DNA from 3 places in the Pseudomonas sp. FBCC-B1565 genome. Region 2 is predicted to be linked to each of the others. Evidence: riboswitches for the same ligand, from Rfam matches in the RefSeq annotation. Region 2 holds a riboswitch; each other region holds the start of a gene.

What was found. Region 2 has a riboswitch for cobalamin ahead of cobW (cobalamin biosynthesis protein CobW). Riboswitches for the same ligand answer to the same signal wherever they lie in the genome.
Positions count from the first base shown of each region.
Region 1: it holds a riboswitch for cobalamin, as region 2 does, so the genes downstream of both, NL123_RS09895 (ABC transporter substrate-binding protein) here and cobW (cobalamin biosynthesis protein CobW) in region 2, are expected to answer to the same signal.
Region 3: it holds a riboswitch for cobalamin, as region 2 does, so the genes downstream of both, cobO (cob(I)yrinic acid a,c-diamide adenosyltransferase) here and cobW (cobalamin biosynthesis protein CobW) in region 2, are expected to answer to the same signal.

Region 1 covers NZ_CP101438.1:2,092,262-2,098,173, reverse strand. The annotation lists gene NL123_RS09920 (aldehyde dehydrogenase family protein) at 1-641, shown strand, start outside; gene NL123_RS09915 (protealysin inhibitor emfourin) at 698-1,003, opposite strand; gene NL123_RS09910 (M4 family metallopeptidase) at 1,018-2,079, opposite strand; gene NL123_RS09905 (DNA/RNA non-specific endonuclease) at 2,210-3,136, shown strand; gene NL123_RS09900 (hypothetical protein) at 3,286-3,729, opposite strand; cobalamin riboswitch at 3,833-4,027, shown strand; gene NL123_RS09895 (ABC transporter substrate-binding protein) at 4,131-5,141, shown strand; gene NL123_RS09890 (FecCD family ABC transporter permease) at 5,138-5,912, shown strand, end outside.
Region 2 covers NZ_CP101438.1:2,880,229-2,886,140, reverse strand. The annotation lists gene cobN (cobaltochelatase subunit CobN) at 1-2,246, opposite strand, end outside; gene cobW (cobalamin biosynthesis protein CobW) at 2,250-3,311, opposite strand; cobalamin riboswitch at 3,405-3,604, opposite strand; gene NL123_RS13750 (transposase) at 4,040-4,342, shown strand; gene NL123_RS13745 (IS3 family transposase) at 4,339-5,175, shown strand; cobalamin riboswitch at 5,505-5,708, shown strand; gene NL123_RS13740 (CbtB domain-containing protein) at 5,806-5,912, shown strand, end outside.
Region 3 covers NZ_CP101438.1:1,780,060-1,785,971, reverse strand. The annotation lists gene cbiB (adenosylcobinamide-phosphate synthase CbiB) at 1-263, opposite strand, end outside; gene bluB (5,6-dimethylbenzimidazole synthase) at 260-910, opposite strand; gene NL123_RS08520 (cobyrinic acid a,c-diamide synthase CobB) at 907-2,214, opposite strand; gene cobO (cob(I)yrinic acid a,c-diamide adenosyltransferase) at 2,211-2,822, opposite strand; cobalamin riboswitch at 2,903-3,149, opposite strand; gene NL123_RS08510 (C40 family peptidase) at 3,254-3,793, opposite strand; gene NL123_RS08505 (C40 family peptidase) at 3,938-4,567, opposite strand; gene hda (DnaA regulatory inactivator Hda) at 4,781-5,485, opposite strand; gene NL123_RS08495 (AI-2E family transporter) at 5,689-5,912, opposite strand, start outside.

The DNA.
Region 1 (5,912 bases), 790 kb from region 2:
ACGCCGCCGTGCAAGCCGCCCTGATCGGCCGTTTCCAGAACAGCGGCCAGGTCTGTGCCGCCGCCAAGCGCCTGATCATCGAGGAAGGCGTGGTGGAAGCCTTCACCGCCAAATTCCTCGAAGCCAGCCGCGCCATGGTGATGGGCGACCCGACTTCAGCCGCCACCTACATCGGCCCGATGGCCCGCTTCGACCTGCGCGACGAGTTGCACGGCCAGGTCCAGGCCACCCTGGAAGAAGGTGCGACCCTGCTGCTGGGCGGCCATAAAGTACCCGGTGCCGGCAATTACTATGCGCCGACCGTACTGGCCAACGTCACCGACCAGATGACCTCGTTCAAACAGGAACTGTTCGGCCCCGTGGCCTCGATCATCACCGCCCGCGACGCCGACCATGCGGTGGCCCTGGCGAATGACAGCGAGTTCGGCCTTACCGCGAGCATCTTCACCAGCGACCCGGCGAAGGCGCGGGACATCGCCAATCAGCTGGAAACCGGCGGCATCTTCGTCAATGCCTTCAGTGTTTCAGACCCACGGGTGGCGTTTGGTGGGATCAAGAAGAGTGGCTTCGGGCGTGAGTTGTCGCACTTCGGCGTACGGGAGTTCTGCAATGCCCAGACCGTGTGGCTGGATCGCAAATAAATCAGAGCAGCGCCTGACCTGTGGCTCACCACAGGCATGCGGTGGCCTGAAATTGTTTATGCACGAATATGCCGCCGCACACACTGCACCAACCCCTCCAGCGCCTGCGACTTCACTGGCGCGAGCACACAGACCGTGTGTTCGCGCTGGTCCTCCTTCACCGTCAGGGTGTAATGCACCTGGCCCGGGTTACCGGGCGCGGGTTCACTGCTTTGCGGCAGCTGAAAGAAGTCGCACGCCTCGACCAACTGCCGCAACTCCTGCTGGTCCTGCTCGGGCAGGCTGTCCAACTCAACTGTACGCGGCTTGGCCAGGCCCGGAAAAAAAGCAGGCCCGCCGTTTTCCTTCAGCGAAATTTGCATGGCTGTTCCTCACGTCAGACCGAAATACCGACCGCCTTCCAGCCCTCCTTGACCGCCTTCTGCTCATCCTTGTTCGCACCGTAGAGTCGACCGGCAACATCGTAGGTAATGCGCGCAAAGCGCAAAAACCCTGAGTTCGGTCGCAACCGCGCATCGCGCAATGCGTCGTACCAGATGCGCCCGGCACGCTCCCAGGCAAACCCGCCGATGTTTGTCGCCACCTGGTAGAACGCATGGTTGGGAATGCCGGAATTGATATGCACCCCGCCATTGTCCTCGTAGGTCTGCACAAAATCATCCATGTGCCCGGGCTGAGGGTCCTTGCCCAGCAGCTTGTCGTTAAACGCGGTGCCCGGGGCTTTCATCGAGCGCAGCGCGGTGCCTTTGATCTTTTTGGTAAACAGCCCTTTGCCGATCAGCCAATCGGCGTCCTCGGCCTTTTGCTTCAACGCATACTGCTTGATCAACGAACCGAACACGTCCGACAGCGACTCGTTCAACGCCCCGGACTGGTTGAAATACATCAGCTTGGCCTCATCCTCGGTGACACCGTGGGCCAGTTCATGGCCAATCACGTCGAGGGCTACCGTAAAGCGGTTGAACAGCTCGCCGTCCCCATCACCGAACACCATCTGGGTCGAGTTCCAGAACGCATTGTTGTAGTTCTGGCCAAAGTGCACGGTAGCGTCCAGGGCCATGCCGGCATCGTCGATGGAGTTGCGATCGAACACCTGGTCGAAAAAATCGAAAGTGGCGCCCAAGCCATAATAGGCCTCGTCCACCGCCGCGTCGCCACTGATGGGCTGGCCTTCGCCACGGATCAGTTTGCCCGGCAGGCTGTCGGTGCCCTCGGCGCTGTAGATCGAACGCCGTTTGTCGGCGCCCATCGCCAGCGCCAGGTGCGCCGGCCCCTTGGCAGGCACCGCGACCATGCGCAGTGAGCGGAACGTGCTGTCCTTGGCGCGGGTACGCAGCGCGACATCCCGTTGCGCTTTGTCACCGTTACGCGCGATCTGGTCGAGCATATACGGCGGAATCAGGCAGAAAATCGGGTTTCGGTAATGGCGATCACACATTGGCTGGCTCCTTGTTGGCGTGTGCTGAACGTCCGGGTGACCGTTTGAGGATAGCCCCCAGGGGTTGGTGCGCATGATCAATTGTCATTAACCTATGTTGCAGTCGTGTTTATCCAAGGAGGACTGACCGATGCCCGCACGTAAAACCAAAATCGACCTCGCCTACCGCCCCCGGCTCGCCGACCTGCGCCCGTTGATCGCGCCGAGCCCCACGCTGCTGGAGGCCAGGGCAGCGACACCCCGCGTCACCCCGGCCAAAGACTTGAAGGACCGGCGCGGTTACGCAGAAGACTTTCTCGGCAGCTTCGGAGTGCCCTGGCCCACGCTGGAAGAAGCGTTGGCGAGCGATGCCCAGAAGCGCCTGGACTACACGCACTTCTCCATCACGATGTCACGTGCCAAGCGCCTCGCGCTGTATGTGGGCGTGAACATCGATGGCGGGCAGCATGTGGACATCATCCGCAGCAACGACACCTGGGCCTACGATGGCCGCCTGCCGGTCGACGCCCAAGTCGGCGAAGCGCTGTATGCCAGCAACGGCCTCGACCGCGGCCACCTGGTGCGCCGCCAAGACCCCAATTGGGGCGATGTGGCGCAAACCGCCAACCTCGACACCTTCCACTTCACCAACTGCTCACCGCAGATGAGCGGGTTCAACCAGAAGACCTGGCTGGAACTCGAAGACTACATCCTCGACAACACCCAGCGCTGGAAAGCCCGGGCCACGGTGTTCAGCGGCCCGGTGTTCGCCGACGACGACCGCGTGTACCGGGGCGTGCAGATCCCCAAGGCGTTCTGGAAGGTGGTCGCCTACCTCAGCGATGACGGCAAACCTTCGGCCAGCGCCTACATGATCGATCAGAGCCGCGAACTGGGCCAGTTGGAGCTGGTGTTCGGCCAGCTGCGCACCTACCAGCGCAGTGTGATCCAGATCGAGCGCCTGACCGGCATCCGCTTCGGCAACCTGGCCGACTACGACGGCTTCAGCAACGAAGAACGCGCCACCGGCACGCGGATTGAAGCGCTGATCCAGGGGCCTGAAGACATTCGTCTTTGATCAACGCTTCACAGGTTGATCCGCGTTGACAACTGACACTCACCACGACGCGAGGCGAGCCGCTCTTGATCTGGCTGATACGATTCCATCAAGGGTGAACACTGCATCCGTGGCGAGCGCCGTACCCAGGCGAGTCAACGGGCTAGCCATCATTGCGCGTTGATGTAATGAAACTGTGCCTGCGTTTTCTCGACTGCCGCACGCACGGCGTCTTTCTGCGCCTCGGTGCCCGAGTAGTAAATCTGCATACCCTTCAAGTTTTGCCCTTCGACTGCTTTGCCGATCACCGCAACATCAACCGGCGTGCTGGCACCGATAATCAAAAAGAACACATCGCCCAAGCGTTTGGCATCGAGCAGCTCTGCCCTGAGGTGCGCGGCATTTTGCTCACCCGCCATGGAAATCGCCAGGGTATCGCCGAACATACCGCTTTTGGGGATGCTCATCGTATGCAGCCGGAGCTTGTCCGACCCCGCCGGCATCGACTTGACATAGGCGGAGGCGGCCTCATCAAGAATCTGCTGTTCAGATTTACCTTGGGTGGCACAACCGACGAGAGCGGCGGCGAGGGCGAGCGCGACGAATAATTTCACTGTCTATTCCTTGTGATAAAGCGATCCATTGGCTGCGCATCATAGGAGCCCCACCTTCAAAGAGCCACCGTTGGTTTCACGGCCTCCCGCTCGACCGCGTGATCGACTACCATACCGCGCCGGTTCCCAAACGGGACTAATAGGGAATCCGAGGCGCGGTACACCCGCGCCAATCGGAACTGCCCCCGCAACTGTAGGTGCTGAGCCTGCTCCTCGATGCCACTGGACCTCGTCCGGGAAGGCTGGAGCGTGGCGACGACGCATCAGTCAGGAGACCTGCCGGCCCAAGCTCAATCACTAACCGGCGGGGTGTCCGGGAAGGACATTCTTGCCTGTCGCGCCCCCCGGCGCCCGAGAGTGGATTTCCGAATGGCACGTACGCTTCACTCGGAGATCGCCCCATGCTGCCACGCGTTATCGCCCTGCTTACAGGTGTTGGCTTCTGTGCCCTGGCCCACGCCGCGCCCACTCACTACCCGCTGACCGTGGAAAACTGCGGCAGCCCGATCACCTTCCCGCAAGCCCCCGCCCGCAGCGTGACCATCGGCCAGGCGGCCACCGAGATGCTCTACGCCCTGGGCGTAGGCGATAAAGTGGTCGGCACTTCGCTGTGGTTCAACAGCGTGCTGCCGCAGTACAAGGCGCAGAACGACAACATCGAGCGCCTGGCCAACAACGAACCGAGCTTCGAAGCAGTGATCGCCAAACGCCCGCAGCTGGTGGCCGCCGAGCTGGAATGGGTGGTGGGGCCGCAAGGCGTGGTTGGCACCCGCGAGCAGTTCCATGAACTGAAGATTCCCACCTACCTGCTACCCTCCGACTGCGAAGGCAAGGACAACCTGGTGGGCGCCGACGGCACGCGGCTGGAGCCGTTTCGCATCGAGACCATCTATAAAAGCATCCGCCAATTGGCGCAGATCTTCGACGTACAGGAGCGCGGCCAGCAGTTGAATGACGAGCTCAAGGCGCGCCTGGCCAGATCCGTCGCCACCGTGCAGGGCAAAGGCCTCAAGCAGGCCAGCGCGCTGGTGTGGTTTTCCAGTGCCGAGATGGCCAGCGACCCGTACGTGGCTGGCCACAAGGGTATCCCCGAATTCATGCTGCAAACCCTCGGCCTCTCCAATGTGGTGCAGTCCGATGAAGAGTGGCCTGCCGTCGGTTGGGAAACCATCGCCAAGGCCAACCCGACGTTCCTGGTGATCGCGCGCATGGACCGCCGCCGCTACCCGGCCGACGACCATGAAAAGAAACTCGCCTTCCTGCGCAGCGACCCGGTCACGCGCAACATGGACGCGGTGAAAAACAACCGCATCATCATCCTCGACGCCTTGGCGTTGCAGGCTAGCATCCGCATGTTCGACGGCCTTGAACAACTGGCCACGGCCATCGACGGCTACGACCTGCCAAAATGATGCGCACCCTGCTCGCCCTGGCCCTGCTCCTGATTGCCGTGCTCGCCGGCGTGGCCATCGGCGAAACCGCCATCTCGCCGCAGGTGGTGCTCCAGGTACTCGCCAACAAACTGTGGGGCGCCGGCTACGTGCTCGACCCCATCGATGAAGGCGTGGTGTGGAACTACCGCCTCACCCGCGCCCTGGTCGCTGCGGCCTGCGGTGCCGGGCTGGCGACCTGCGGGGTGATCCTGCAATCGCTGTTGCGCAACCCGCTGGCCGATCCCTACCTGCTGGGCATCAGCGCCGGCGCTTCGACCGGTGCGGTGCTGGTGGCGTTGATGGGGGTGGGCGGCGGCTTGGTGTCGTTGTCGGCGGGCGCATTTGTCGGCGCGATGGCGGCGTTTGCCCTGGTAATCCTGTTGGCACGGGCCAGCGGTTCGGCCAGTGGCACCGGGCAGATCATCCTCGCCGGCATTGCCGGCTCGCAGCTGTTCAATGCGCTCACCGCGTTCCTGATCACCAAGTCGGCCAGTTCCGAACAGGCCCGCGGCATTATGTTCTGGCTGCTCGGCAACCTCAGCGGCGTGCGCTGGCCCTCGGTGTGGCTGGCGGTGCCGGTGGCAGTCGTCGGCTTGGCTGTGTGCCTGTGGCATCGGCGCGCGCTGGATGCGTTTACCTTTGGCAGCGACTCGGCGGCGTCCCTCGGCATCCCGGTGCGTCGCGTGCAGTTTGTGCTGGTGGGCTGCGCGGCGCTGGTGACGGCGGTGATGGTGTCGATTGTCGGCTCTA
Region 2 (5,912 bases):
GGTTCGGCCAGGGCGCAGTCCAGCGGGTCGAAGCCCAGCTCGAAGGCCTTGGCCAACACGCGCAGCAAGCTCGACTGCGGGCCTCGACCATCGCCACGCGGGATGCGCAGCAGCGCCAGCAAGGTGTCGATACGCAGGCGACCCTCGGGTGACTCGCCAAAAATATGCAGGCCGTCGCGGATCTGCGATTCCTTCAAGTCGCACAGGTAGGTGTCCAGGCGCGGCAACCACACGGCAGCATCGGCGTCGCTCTCCAGCTCAAGCTCCTGGTCGATGCGGGTTTCGCGCACCAGCTTGAGAATGTCCTTCTGCAGCTCCAGGGCGCGGCGCGGATCGAGCAACTGCGCTTCGTAATATTCGTCCGCCAGCAGCTCCAGGTTACGCAGCGGGCCGTAGGTTTCGGCACGGGTCAGCGGCGGCATCAGGTGGTCGATGATGACTGCCTGGGTGCGCCGCTTGGCCTGGGCGCCCTCGCCCGGGTCATTGACAATAAACGGATATATATTCGGCAGCGGCCCCAGCAACGCATCGGGCCAGCAGTTTTCCGACAGGCCCACGCCCTTGCCCGGCAGCCACTCCAGGTTGCCGTGCTTGCCCACATGGATCACGCCGTGGGCGCCGTAGGTGTGGCGCAGCCAGAAGTAGAACGCCAGGTAAGCGTGGGGCGGTACCAGGTCCGGGTCGTGGTACACGGCGCTGGCGTCCACTTGGTAACCCCGCGCGGGCTGGATGCCGACAAACGTCAAGCCCAGGCGCAGGCCGGCGATCATCAGGCGACCGTCGCGGCACATCGGATCGTTCTGCGGCGCGCCCCAGCGTTCCAGCACCGCCTGGCGATTGGCTTCGGGCAGGCGCTGGAACATCGTCTCGTACTCGTCCAGGCCCAGGCTTTGATGGCAAGGGCGTAGGTCGAGGCTGTCCAGGTCATTGGTGACGCCGCCGAGCAACTCATGGATCAACGCCGTGCCGCTGTCGGGCAATAAGTCCGGCAGCGGATAGCCTTCGGTTTTCAGGGCACGCAGGATATTCAGCGCCGCCGCCGGTGTATCCAGGCCCACGCCGTTGCCAATGCGACCGTCGCGGGTCGGGTAGTTGGCGAGGATCAGCGCAATGCGTTTCTCTGCATTCGGCACTCGCGCCAATTCGACCCAACGCCGCGCCAGCTCAGCGACAAAATCCATGCGTTCGGGCGCGGCGCGGTAGCACACCACATCCGACTGGCTGCGCTCACTGCGCCAGGCCAGGTCCTTGAAACTGATCGGTCGGCTGATGATGCGCCCGTCCAACTCCGGCAACGCGATGTGCATCGCCAGGTCGCGGGGGCCAAGGCCCTGCTCGCTGGCCTCCCAGCCGGGCTGGTTATCCTGGGCACAAATGGCCTGGATCACCGGGATATTGCGGCGAAACGGGCGCAGGTGCGGCGCTTCGGGGCTGGATTGGGCGAAGCCGGTGGTGTTCAAGATCACCGCCGCGCCGACCTCATCCAGCAGGTCCTCGACCACCGCCAGGCAGCCGGGTTCTTTCAAACTGGCCACCGCCATGGGCAACGGGTTGAGGCCCGCCGCCTGCAGACGCTGGCAAAACACATCGATAAAACCGGTATTGGCCGCCTGCAAATGGGAGCGGTAGAACAACACCGCCGCCACCGGCCAGTCGGCGTTCCAGTCTGCCTGCCAATCGTTCAGGCGGGCGTTGGCATGCTGCGGATGATAGATCGCCGTGCGTGGCAGGGTTTGCGGCTCGCCCCAGGCATAGTCGCGACCCAGGTAAGCGCTGGCCAGGCAGCGATAGAAATCCAGGGCATTGCCCAGGCCGCCCTGACGCAGGAAGTGCCACAGCCGATCACGTTCTTCGGCACCGACGGTGCTCAGCCCGCTGAGTTCCGGGTCCGGGCGATCATCCCCCGGTACCAGGATCAGTTGCACACCGCGTTCGGCCAGTTCCACCAGGCGCTCGATGCCGTAGCGCCAGTAACCGATACCGCCATGCAGCGAAATCAAGATGACCTTGGCGTGGCGCAGCACTTCATCAACGTACAGGTCGACCGAGGCATGGTTCTGCACCTGCATCGGGTTGGCCAGGCGCAGGCTTGGGTAGTCGTCGGGCAACTGCTGGGCCGCTTCGGCCAGCAGCGCCAGGCTGGAATCGCCGCTGCACAGGATCACCAGGTCAGCGGGGCTTTGGCCAAGGTCGGCAATATTATCGTCCGAGACGAAACCACCGGGCTGGGTCCTGAGCAGGTGCATGGGTCAGACGCTGAGGGCGGCGCGCAGTTGCGCTTCGAGGCCCGCCGCGTCCAGTTCCTGGCCGATCAGCACCAGGCGCGTGGTGCGCGCTTCTTCAGCGCCCCAGGCACGGTCGAAGTGTTTGTCGAACCGCGTGCCCACACCCTGGATCAGCAGGCGCATCGGTTTGTTCGGGATGGCGGCGAAACCTTTGACGCGCAGGATGCCGTGTTGCACCACCAGTTGCGTCAGGGCATCGAGCAGCAGTGCTTCATCGGCTTGCGGCAAGTCGATGGAGATCGAGTCAAAGGCATCGTGGTCGTGGTCGTCTTCACCTTCGTGGTGGTGATCGTGGTGGCTGTGGCGGCCGTCGATGTGCTCTTCGGAACCGGCGCCCAGGCCGATCAGTACATCCAGGGGCAAGCGACCGCTGCTGGCTTCGACGATCTTCACCGCCGGCGGCAGCTCTTCGGCGACTTCCAGGCGCACGCGGGCCAGGTCTTCGGCGCTGATCAGGTCGGTCTTGTTAAGGATCACCAGGTCGGCACTGGCCAGTTGGTCGGCGAACAGCTCGTGCAGTGGCGATTCGTGGTCCAGGTTGGGGTCGAGCTTGCGCTGGGCGTCCACCTGGTCCGGGAATGCGGCGAAGGTACCGGCGGCCACAGCCGGGCTGTCGACCACGGTGATCACAGCGTCAACGGTGCAGGCGCTGCGGATTTCCGGCCACTGGAAGGCTTGTACCAACGGCTTGGGCAATGCCAGGCCGGACGTTTCAATGAGGATATGGTCGAGATCGCCGCGACGGGCGACCAATTCGCGCATCACCGGGAAGAACTCTTCCTGCACGGTGCAGCACAGGCAGCCATTGGCCAATTCGTAGACACGACCGTTGGCTTCTTCCTCGGTGCAGCCGATGGAGCACTGCTTGAGGATTTCACCGTCAATGCCCAGCTCGCCGAATTCATTGACGATCACCGCGATGCGACGGCCCTGGGCGTTGTCGAGCATATGGCGCAGCAAGGTGGTCTTGCCCGAGCCGAGGAAGCCAGTGACGATGGTGACGGGGAGTTTGGCCAGTGTTTTCATCGGATGCCCTTGGGGGCGGGCATATGGGACGATTGGCGCTGCGACGGTGCGCAGCAGCGGATTTCGTCACCGGATCACCCCGCCCGGTTGAAGTAGAAAATCGGTTGCGAGGCAGGTCTCCTGGCTTGGGGCTTACAGGTCTTGCGACCGGCGCTGGCTGCGCCTTCCCGCCTTGTCGGCAGTGGCGTGGCAGTCAGCTGGACCCTTTACAGTTGCGGGGGCAGCCGCGGCTTGGACCGCGTTCCCTTCTTAGCTTCGGCCTGGGCCGAAGAACCTCGAGGGTGCAAGGCTACGCAGTGCTTGGGGGATGGTCAATGATGGGGTTGGGTTGGGTTGGCTTGTGTACATATCCGTTGCTGCGGTAACGGCTGATATTGGTTCCGCTCTTACAGCGGCTTACTTTTGAAAAGCCGGAATGCCGGCCCAGTCAAAAGTAAGCAAAACGCTCTTGCCCCAACACTCGGCACCTCGCCTAGGCTCGGTGTGCCCGTAATCCGACAGTGATTTGGGGGGGCCGCCTAAGATCAAAATCAAAAGCAGATCAAAAGCCAGAGCCAGAGCCAGAGCCAGAGCCAGAGCCAGAGCCAGAGCCAGAGCCAGAGCCAGAGCAAACCACCCTTCAACTGATACATGAAGATCAAACTGTGGGAGGGGGCTTGAACTGGCCTAATGATTTTGGACACTTCAATCGGGCGCTATGATAGCGCCCAAATCTGAGGTGTTTGGATATGCGTAAATCTTATTCGAGTGAGTTCAAGCTCAAGGCTGCCAGCATGGTGTTGGATGAAGGTCAGCCGGTTACCGAAGTCTGTGCCAGCCTGGATATCGGCCCCACAGCCCTGCGCCGCTGGGTTGATCAAGTGCAAAAAGAACGCTTGGGCTCGACTCCGGTGGGGGCCAAGGCGATTACCGCTGATCAACGAGAAATCCAGAGACTCAAAGCTCTGCTCAGAGAGAAAGACCTGGATATCGAAATCCTAAAAAAGGCCAGTGCTCTCCTGCTTTTGGACGCCAAGGATCATTCACGCTGATCAATGAGCTGGACGAGCAGTACGGCGTTAAAAGGTGTTGCCAGGCGTTTGGGGTCAACCGCAGTAGCTTCTACGCCTGGCGCCAGCGCCAAGGCAGAGCAAATCCTGAACGGGACAAGCTCAAAGCCGCGCTGGTCAGGCACCACAAGGCGTCCAGAGAGTCAGCCGGCGCACGTACTTTGTCCAAGGAGCTACAAGCCAAAGGGCATCGTATCGGACGTTATATGGCTCGCAGTTTGATGCGCGAAGCTGGCATCGCTAGTCGTCAGCGCAGGCGCCATAAGTACAAGTCGCCGGGCGTGGAGGCCTTGGTGGCGCCGCACGTGCTCAAGCGAAAATTTGATGTGACGGCGGTTAATCAGGTGTGGTGTGGCGACGTGACCTACATCAAGGTCGGCAAGCGGTGGATGTACTTCGCCGCCATTCTGGATCTGTACGCTCGCAGGATCGTAGGCTGGTCGTTCTCGATGATTTCTGATGCCAACCTGACCTGCGAAGCGCTACGCATGGCGGTTGAGCTGCGCGGCCATCCCCAGGATGTGTTGTTTCATTCTGACCAGGGTTGCCAGTACACCAGTCATAAATTCCGAAACGCGCTTGTGAAGCATGGGTTTAGGCAAAGTATGAGCCGTAAAGGCGAGTGCTGGGACAATGCCCCGATGGAGCGTTTCTTTGGTAGCTTGAAGTCCGAGTGGGTGCCTGAAACGGGCTACAAACTGGAGCATGAGGCGCGGGCAGATGTGCAGCGCTATGTCTCGCGCTACAACATCAGCAGGCCTCACAGCTATAACGACTACAGGTCGCCGGTCGTGAAGGAAAGGTTGGCGGCGTGAACCGTAATCGGTGTCCAAGATTACTTGACCAGTTCAGCTTGCCCCCGATGGCGGTGTGTCAGCCAACTCATCAGTGACTGACCCACTGCCATCGGGGGCAAGCCCCCTCCCACACTTTGACCGAGTACCGGCCATACAATCCGGTCGGCTCTAAGGACGCCGCGCTCTTGCTTTTGATCTGGGGTCGCCCCGTCAAACACGCTGGCCGAACGCAGGCTTGATTCCGTGGGCCGCCGTAAGGGCGGAACCCTAAGCCGCCGTTACCGCAGCAACGGATATGCCCCCAGAAAACACATCCCCAATTGACTCCCCTCCCACCCCCATGCTCTCCTACACATCTTGTTTCGGGTGCCCTGCAAAGGGTGAAACGGGAAACCGGTGACTCATGCACACACATGACAGTCCGGTGCTGCCCCCGCAACGGTAAGCGAGCGAAACGTCATATCCACTGTGCCAGGCGGCATGGGAAGGCGACGTTTTCAGGCATTGAGCCCCTCGCAAGCCCGGAGACCGGCCCGAAAAAATCAGATAACAAACCCGCGGTGGGCGGGCGCTGTTCAGAACCCTGCGTGCCTGGCTCGCGGGGTTTTCATGCGCTCGTTTCACCCTGACACCTGAAAGGGACGCGCCATGTCGATCATCAGCAGCACTTCGCACTCCGCCAGCAGCACCTCTACCCTGAGCCAACGCCTGACCGCCGCCATCGGTGCGTCGATCCTCGGTGCGTGCCTGGTGTA
Region 3 (5,912 bases), 1.1 Mb from region 2:
AGGGCGCAGTACAACGCCAGGATCTCCAGCACCCAGCCGATGTACGGCGCCCACGACAAGGCCGTGGCCAGCAGCGTCAGCGGCACCACGGCGATAAACCACGCGGTCACGCCATGGCTGCGCCAGCCACGGCCACCGGTATTGAAACGCTGCTCGATGCGCCCGGCGAAATTGCCGAACGCCACCAGCGGATGCCAGCGCCTGGGTTCGCCCAGCAGCGCATCCAGCGCGACTGCAGCGACACACAGCAAGGCCACACTCATTGACTCACTCCCCACGCATTCTCATACAACATGTCACTCAACGGCCGTGGTTCGGTCCAGCCTTCGAGCTGCAACATCGGTGCCGGGTAGAACTCGGCCACTGGTCCCAGGCACAGCACGGCCAGGGGTTTCGCGCCGGGCGGCAAACCCAGCAGATCGGCCAGCGCCTGCGGTTCGAACAACGAGACCCAGCCCATGCCCAGGCCTTCGACCCGCGCCGCCAGCCACAAATTCTGGATAGCACAGGACAATGACGCCATGTCCATTTCCGGCAGGGTGCGACGCCCGAAGATGTGCCGCTCGCGATCGTCCATCAACGCCGCCACCAGCACTTCGGCGCAGTCGTGAATGCCTTCGACCTTGAGCTTCATGAACTCATCGGAGCGCTCGCCCAGGGCTTCGGCAGTGCGTACGCGTTCTTCTTCCACCAATTGTTGAATCTGCCCACGCAGTTGGCGGTCGCTGATGCGGACAAAGCGCCAGGGCTGCATCAGGCCGACGCTGGGCGCCTGGTGTGCGGCCTGGAGCAGGCGGTGGAGCAATTGCGGGGCGACCGTACCGCCGCTGAAGTGGCGCATGTCGCGGCGTTCGGCGATGGCACGGTAGACAGCCTGGCGGTCGGCCTCGGGGAAGGCGTTGTCAGTCATAGTGCTGAATCGGGCGCAAACAATGCGGCCACCGCCTGGGGATTGGATGGGAAATAGAAATGTACGTAGGACGCCGTCATCCGCCCCTGCCGGTATACCGCCTCGGCACCGCGCCCGCCGTTGGGGCTCAGGCCACGGGCGATCGGCTGCCATTCAGTGGTGGTCAGGGAATGGTGATAGGTATGGCCACGCAGGGTGCCTTCCGGCAATTCGACGCTTTGCAGGGCCAGGGCCGCCAGTTTCTTTTGCATCACCGCGTCGCCCTGGAGCAGGCCAAGCAGTTCGGCGCGGACGCCGTCGACATCGGTCAGCGAGTCCAGCAGGTAGAGCATGCCGCCGCATTCGGCAAGCAAGGGTTTGCCGGCCGCGTGGTGAGCGCGAATGGCGTCGAGCATCGGGGTATTTTCCGACAGCGCCTGGTGGTGCAATTCCGGGTAGCCGCCGGGCAGGTAGAGGCTGTCGGCGTCGGGCAACTGGCTATCGTGAATCGGCGAGAAGAACACCAGCTCAGCGCCCATCGCGCGCAGCAGGTCGAGACTTGCACCGTAGGTAAAAGCGAAGGCCTCATCGCGGGCCACGGCAATGCGCACGCCGTTGAGCAAGGGTTCGGCCTCGATCACTTGCGGCGCAGCAAATGTCACCGGTGGCGGCAAGGCGACTTCGCAACTGCTGCCCAGGGCTTGGGCGGCAGCGTCCAGGCGCACATCCAGGTCATTCAGTTCGCTGGCCTGCACCAGGCCGAGGTGGCGACTGGGCAGTTCGATACCGGTCTCGCGTGACAACGCGCCATACCAGCGCAGGCCCTCGGTGAGGCTGCCTTCGAGCAGTTGCGCATGACGCAGGGTGCCGACCCGGTTGGCCAGTACGCCAGCGAATGGCAAGTCCGGCTGATAGCGCGCCAGGCCCAATGCCAACGCACCGAAGGTCTGCGCCATGGCCGTGCCGTCGATCACCCCCAGCACCGGCACGCCGAAGTGCCGCGCCAGATCGGCGCTGGACGGTGTGCCGTCGAACAGGCCCATCACGCCTTCGATCAGGATCAGGTCTGCCTCCCCCGCCGCTTCCCAGAGCAAACGGCGACTTTCCTGCTCGCCCACCATCCACATATCCAACTGATACACCGGCGCACCGCTGGCGCGCTCGTGAATCATTGGGTCGAGGAAGTCCGGGCCGCATTTGAACACGCGCACCTTGCGCCCCAGGTTGCGATGCAAACGGGCAAGCGCGGCGGTGACGGTGGTTTTGCCCTGGCCGGACGCCGGAGCGGCGATCAATACGGCAGGGCAATGACGGGGCTGATTCAAAGTTCGACGCCCTTCTGTGCCTTGATACCGGCCTGGAACGCGTGCTTGAGCATGCCCATCTCGGTGACGGTGTCGCCCATTTCGATCAACTCGGGTTTGGCGCCACGGCCGGTGACCACCACGTGCTGCATCGGTGGACGGGCTTGCAGGTCGCTGAGGACCTGGTCCAGGTCAAGGTAGCCGTGCTTGAGCGCGATGTTCAGCTCGTCCAGCACCACCAGGCCGATGGAGGGGTCTTGCAGCAATTCGCGGGAGACCGCCCAGGCGGCTTCGGCGGCGGCGATGTCGCGCTGGCGGTCCTGGGTTTCCCAGGTGAAACCTTCGCCCATCACATGGAAACGCACTTGCTCGGGGAAGCGGCGGAAGAACAGTTCTTCACCGGTGCTGTTACGCCCCTTGATGAACTGCACCACACCACACTGCATGCCATGGCCCATGGCTCGGGCCAACATGCCGAACGCGGAGCTACTCTTGCCTTTGCCATTGCCGGTCAGCACCAGCAGCAGGCCGCATTCGTTGGGGGAGTTGGCGATGCGCTCGTCGATCACGGCTTTTTTGCGCAGCATGCGCGCCAGGTGGCGTTCGTCGCGGTCGGGGGAATCGGTCATGGCAGCTCTCCGTTGGGGCTGGACAAAAACGGCGGGCAGGAAAAAAAGAACAACAGACAGCCAAGCATCGCCCACCGTGATGCTGTTGGATGTTGCAGGCCGGTCTCCGGGCTCATGAGTGGTGTGCGGGTTGAAGGCAGGCCAACGCTGCGCCTTCCCATATCGCAGGCGATACAGTGGCAAAAAGCAGCGTCTTGACTCATTTACCGTTGCGGGGGCAGCGCCGGAATCGCGGCGGCACTGTGTAGAAGTGCGCTCACTCACCGGCTTCCCTGTTTCACTCCGTCGACCCGTGGGTCACAGAGCACCTGGAACAAGCGGCGAAGGGTAGTAGGTTGGGGGTGGAGCGTCAATTAAAGCAACTTGAAGTCGACACAAAACAATTGTGGGAGGGGGCAAGCCCCCTCCCACATTTTGATTCGTGTCTGGCGCTAAGGATTACGTGCCAGGTTGCCCGGCAACACGCGCTTGGCACTCAGGTAGGCATTCTGCCAATAGGCCTTGGACAGTGTATCCAGCTTCACCGTACCGCCGGTTTGTGGCGCATGGACAAAGCGCCCTTCACCCACGTAGATCCCGGCGTGGCTGACCTGGGAACCGCCACCGGTGGCGAAGAACAGCAGGTCACCGGTCTGCAGGTTCTGCTCGCTGACGTCCTGCGCGCGCATTACGATCAGCTCGCGGGTGGTACGCGGCAGGGAAATCCCGGCGGCATCGCGGAAGACAAACCCGATCAGGCCACTGCAATCAAACCCGGAGTCCGGCGTATTGCCACCCCAACGATAAGGCGTGCCGACCAGGCCCAGCGCCCGGAAGAGTACGTCTTCGGCCGCAGGCGAGAAATTCTGGGTGGAATAGTTGAACACCGGCTTGGGCTTCACCGCTACGGGAGCGGGCGGCGGTGTGCGGCTTGCGCAGGCGCTGAGGAGCGCGGCGCAGACAATGAGAATAAGGCGGGCCGAGGTCGACATGTGCAGAACAATCCTGGTCTGGATGCGGCTTTCGCTGCCGAACGCTGAAAACCAGAACGCGCAAGCAAAGCTCGCGCGAACGGATTACAACAATATCCAGGGATTCTAGCGCTTACACGTCAAACTTCAAGTATCACTTTAAGTTTACTTGCTAGCGGTAACCGTCGTCGGGGCCATGGCGAGTGCACGCTTGGCTTCGATGAAGGTTTTGCTCCAGTAGCTGTCACCCAGGTTATCGACCCGGACACCACCACTGCGGCGGCTGCTGGAGTGGATAAACTGGTTATCGCCCAAGTAGATACCGGCGTGGCTGACACGACCACGGCCTGCCGTACTGAAGAAAAGCAGATCACCGGGCTTGAGGTTGTTGCGTGCGACCAACGGTGCATTCACGTTGATCATTTCACGGGTGGAGCGCGGCAGGTTCATGCCGGCTTCTTCGCGAAACAGATAGCCGATGAAACCGCTGCAGTCGAAACCGGCTTCAGAGGTACCACCGAAACGGTAACGGGTACCGATCAGGGACATGCCGCGTTCGAGGATGCTGTCGGCCAGGACTGGAAGCTGGTAAGGCTTGTTGCCGGCGAAGTCGGCCAGTTCCTTTTCCGTTGCAACTTCTTCCTCATAAACAGAGGCAGATTGAGCAGCAACGAATTTTGCCTGATTTTGAACCTGTGGTTTTTGCTGATCTGCCACCTGCTGTGGGTGGGAGGCGCAACCAAACAACAGGGTAACGAGTGCGAGGGGCACGAGGGGTGCGAAGCGATTTAGCATGGGCACGACCGTGGCTGATATGTAAAGAAGTCGAGACTATGCCTTCTATCACATCGATTTGCAAATTCAATCGTGGTCTATGTGACTTCTTGTTTGGACTATGACATCTAAGCCCTTAACACCCTGTACCTGCCTTTTGCGTGGCCAAACCGGCTCAAACGCAGGTTTTCTGGCGCCTGTAATTTGCCGAAAGCCGCGAAAACAGCGGGCTAGCTACCAGCCGAGGGTTTCTTTGAGGAAGGGGATGGTCAGCTTGCGCTGGGCCTGCAAGGAGGCCTGATCGAGCTGTTCGAGCAGATCGAACAATGCGCTCATGCTGCGGGTGCCTCGAGTAAGGATAAAGTGCCCGACCTCGTCGGTGAGGTGCAGGCCGCGACGGGATGCGCGCAGTTGCAGGGCACGCAATTTGTCTTCGTCGGACAGCGGGCGCATCTGGAAGATCAGCGCCAGGGTCATGCGCGACTTGAGGTCGGCCAGCTTGATCGGCAACTCGCGGGGCGAAGTCGACGCGGCAATCAACAGGCGCCGACCGCTGTCACGCAAGCGGTTGAACAGGTGAAACAGCGCTTCTTCCCATTCCGCTTTGCCGGCGATCGCTTGCAGATCGTCCAGGCACACCAGTTCGTATTGCTCAAGATGGTCGAAGATGCCGATACCGCGGTCCATCAACTCGGCCAACGGCAGGTACACCGCCGGTTCGCCCATCTGCTCGAACCGCAGGCACGCGGCCTGCAACAGGTGGGTACGCCCTACGCCGTGCTTGCCCCACAGGTAGATCAGGCTTTCGGTCCACCCGGCGTCGGCTTCGCAGAGCCGCTCGACATAGCCGAGTGCAGCGGCATTGGCGCCTGGGTAGTAGTTGATGAAGGTGGCGTCGTCACGCAGACGCACACCCAAGGGCAGCTGAATCGGTTTCATGCTGACTGAACGGCTCCAAACGAACCGTTAGTGGCCTCTGTGTAAAGTTTGCAAAGTTTATACCCGTGACGCCGGGCGCACAATGCAACAGACCCCAAGCAAAATCAAAGGTTTGCGTTAACTTGTTGGATTTGTGCAGATTGTTTGACGGACCGCTCCCAGAAAAGACAAACCCGGCGTTGGCCGGGTTTGTGAAGAAAGGGTTACAAGTCGGGATCTTCAACCCCCGTATACGCATCCGAATCCTTGTACAGATCGTGCACATGGCGCACCAGCACCATGATCACCGCCGCCACCGGCAACGCCAGCAGGATGCCAGTGAAGCCAAACAGCTCACCGCCCGCCAGGATCGCAAAGATCACCGCCACCGGATGCAGGCCAATCCGATCCCCGACCAACAACGGCGTGAGCACCATGCCTTCCAACG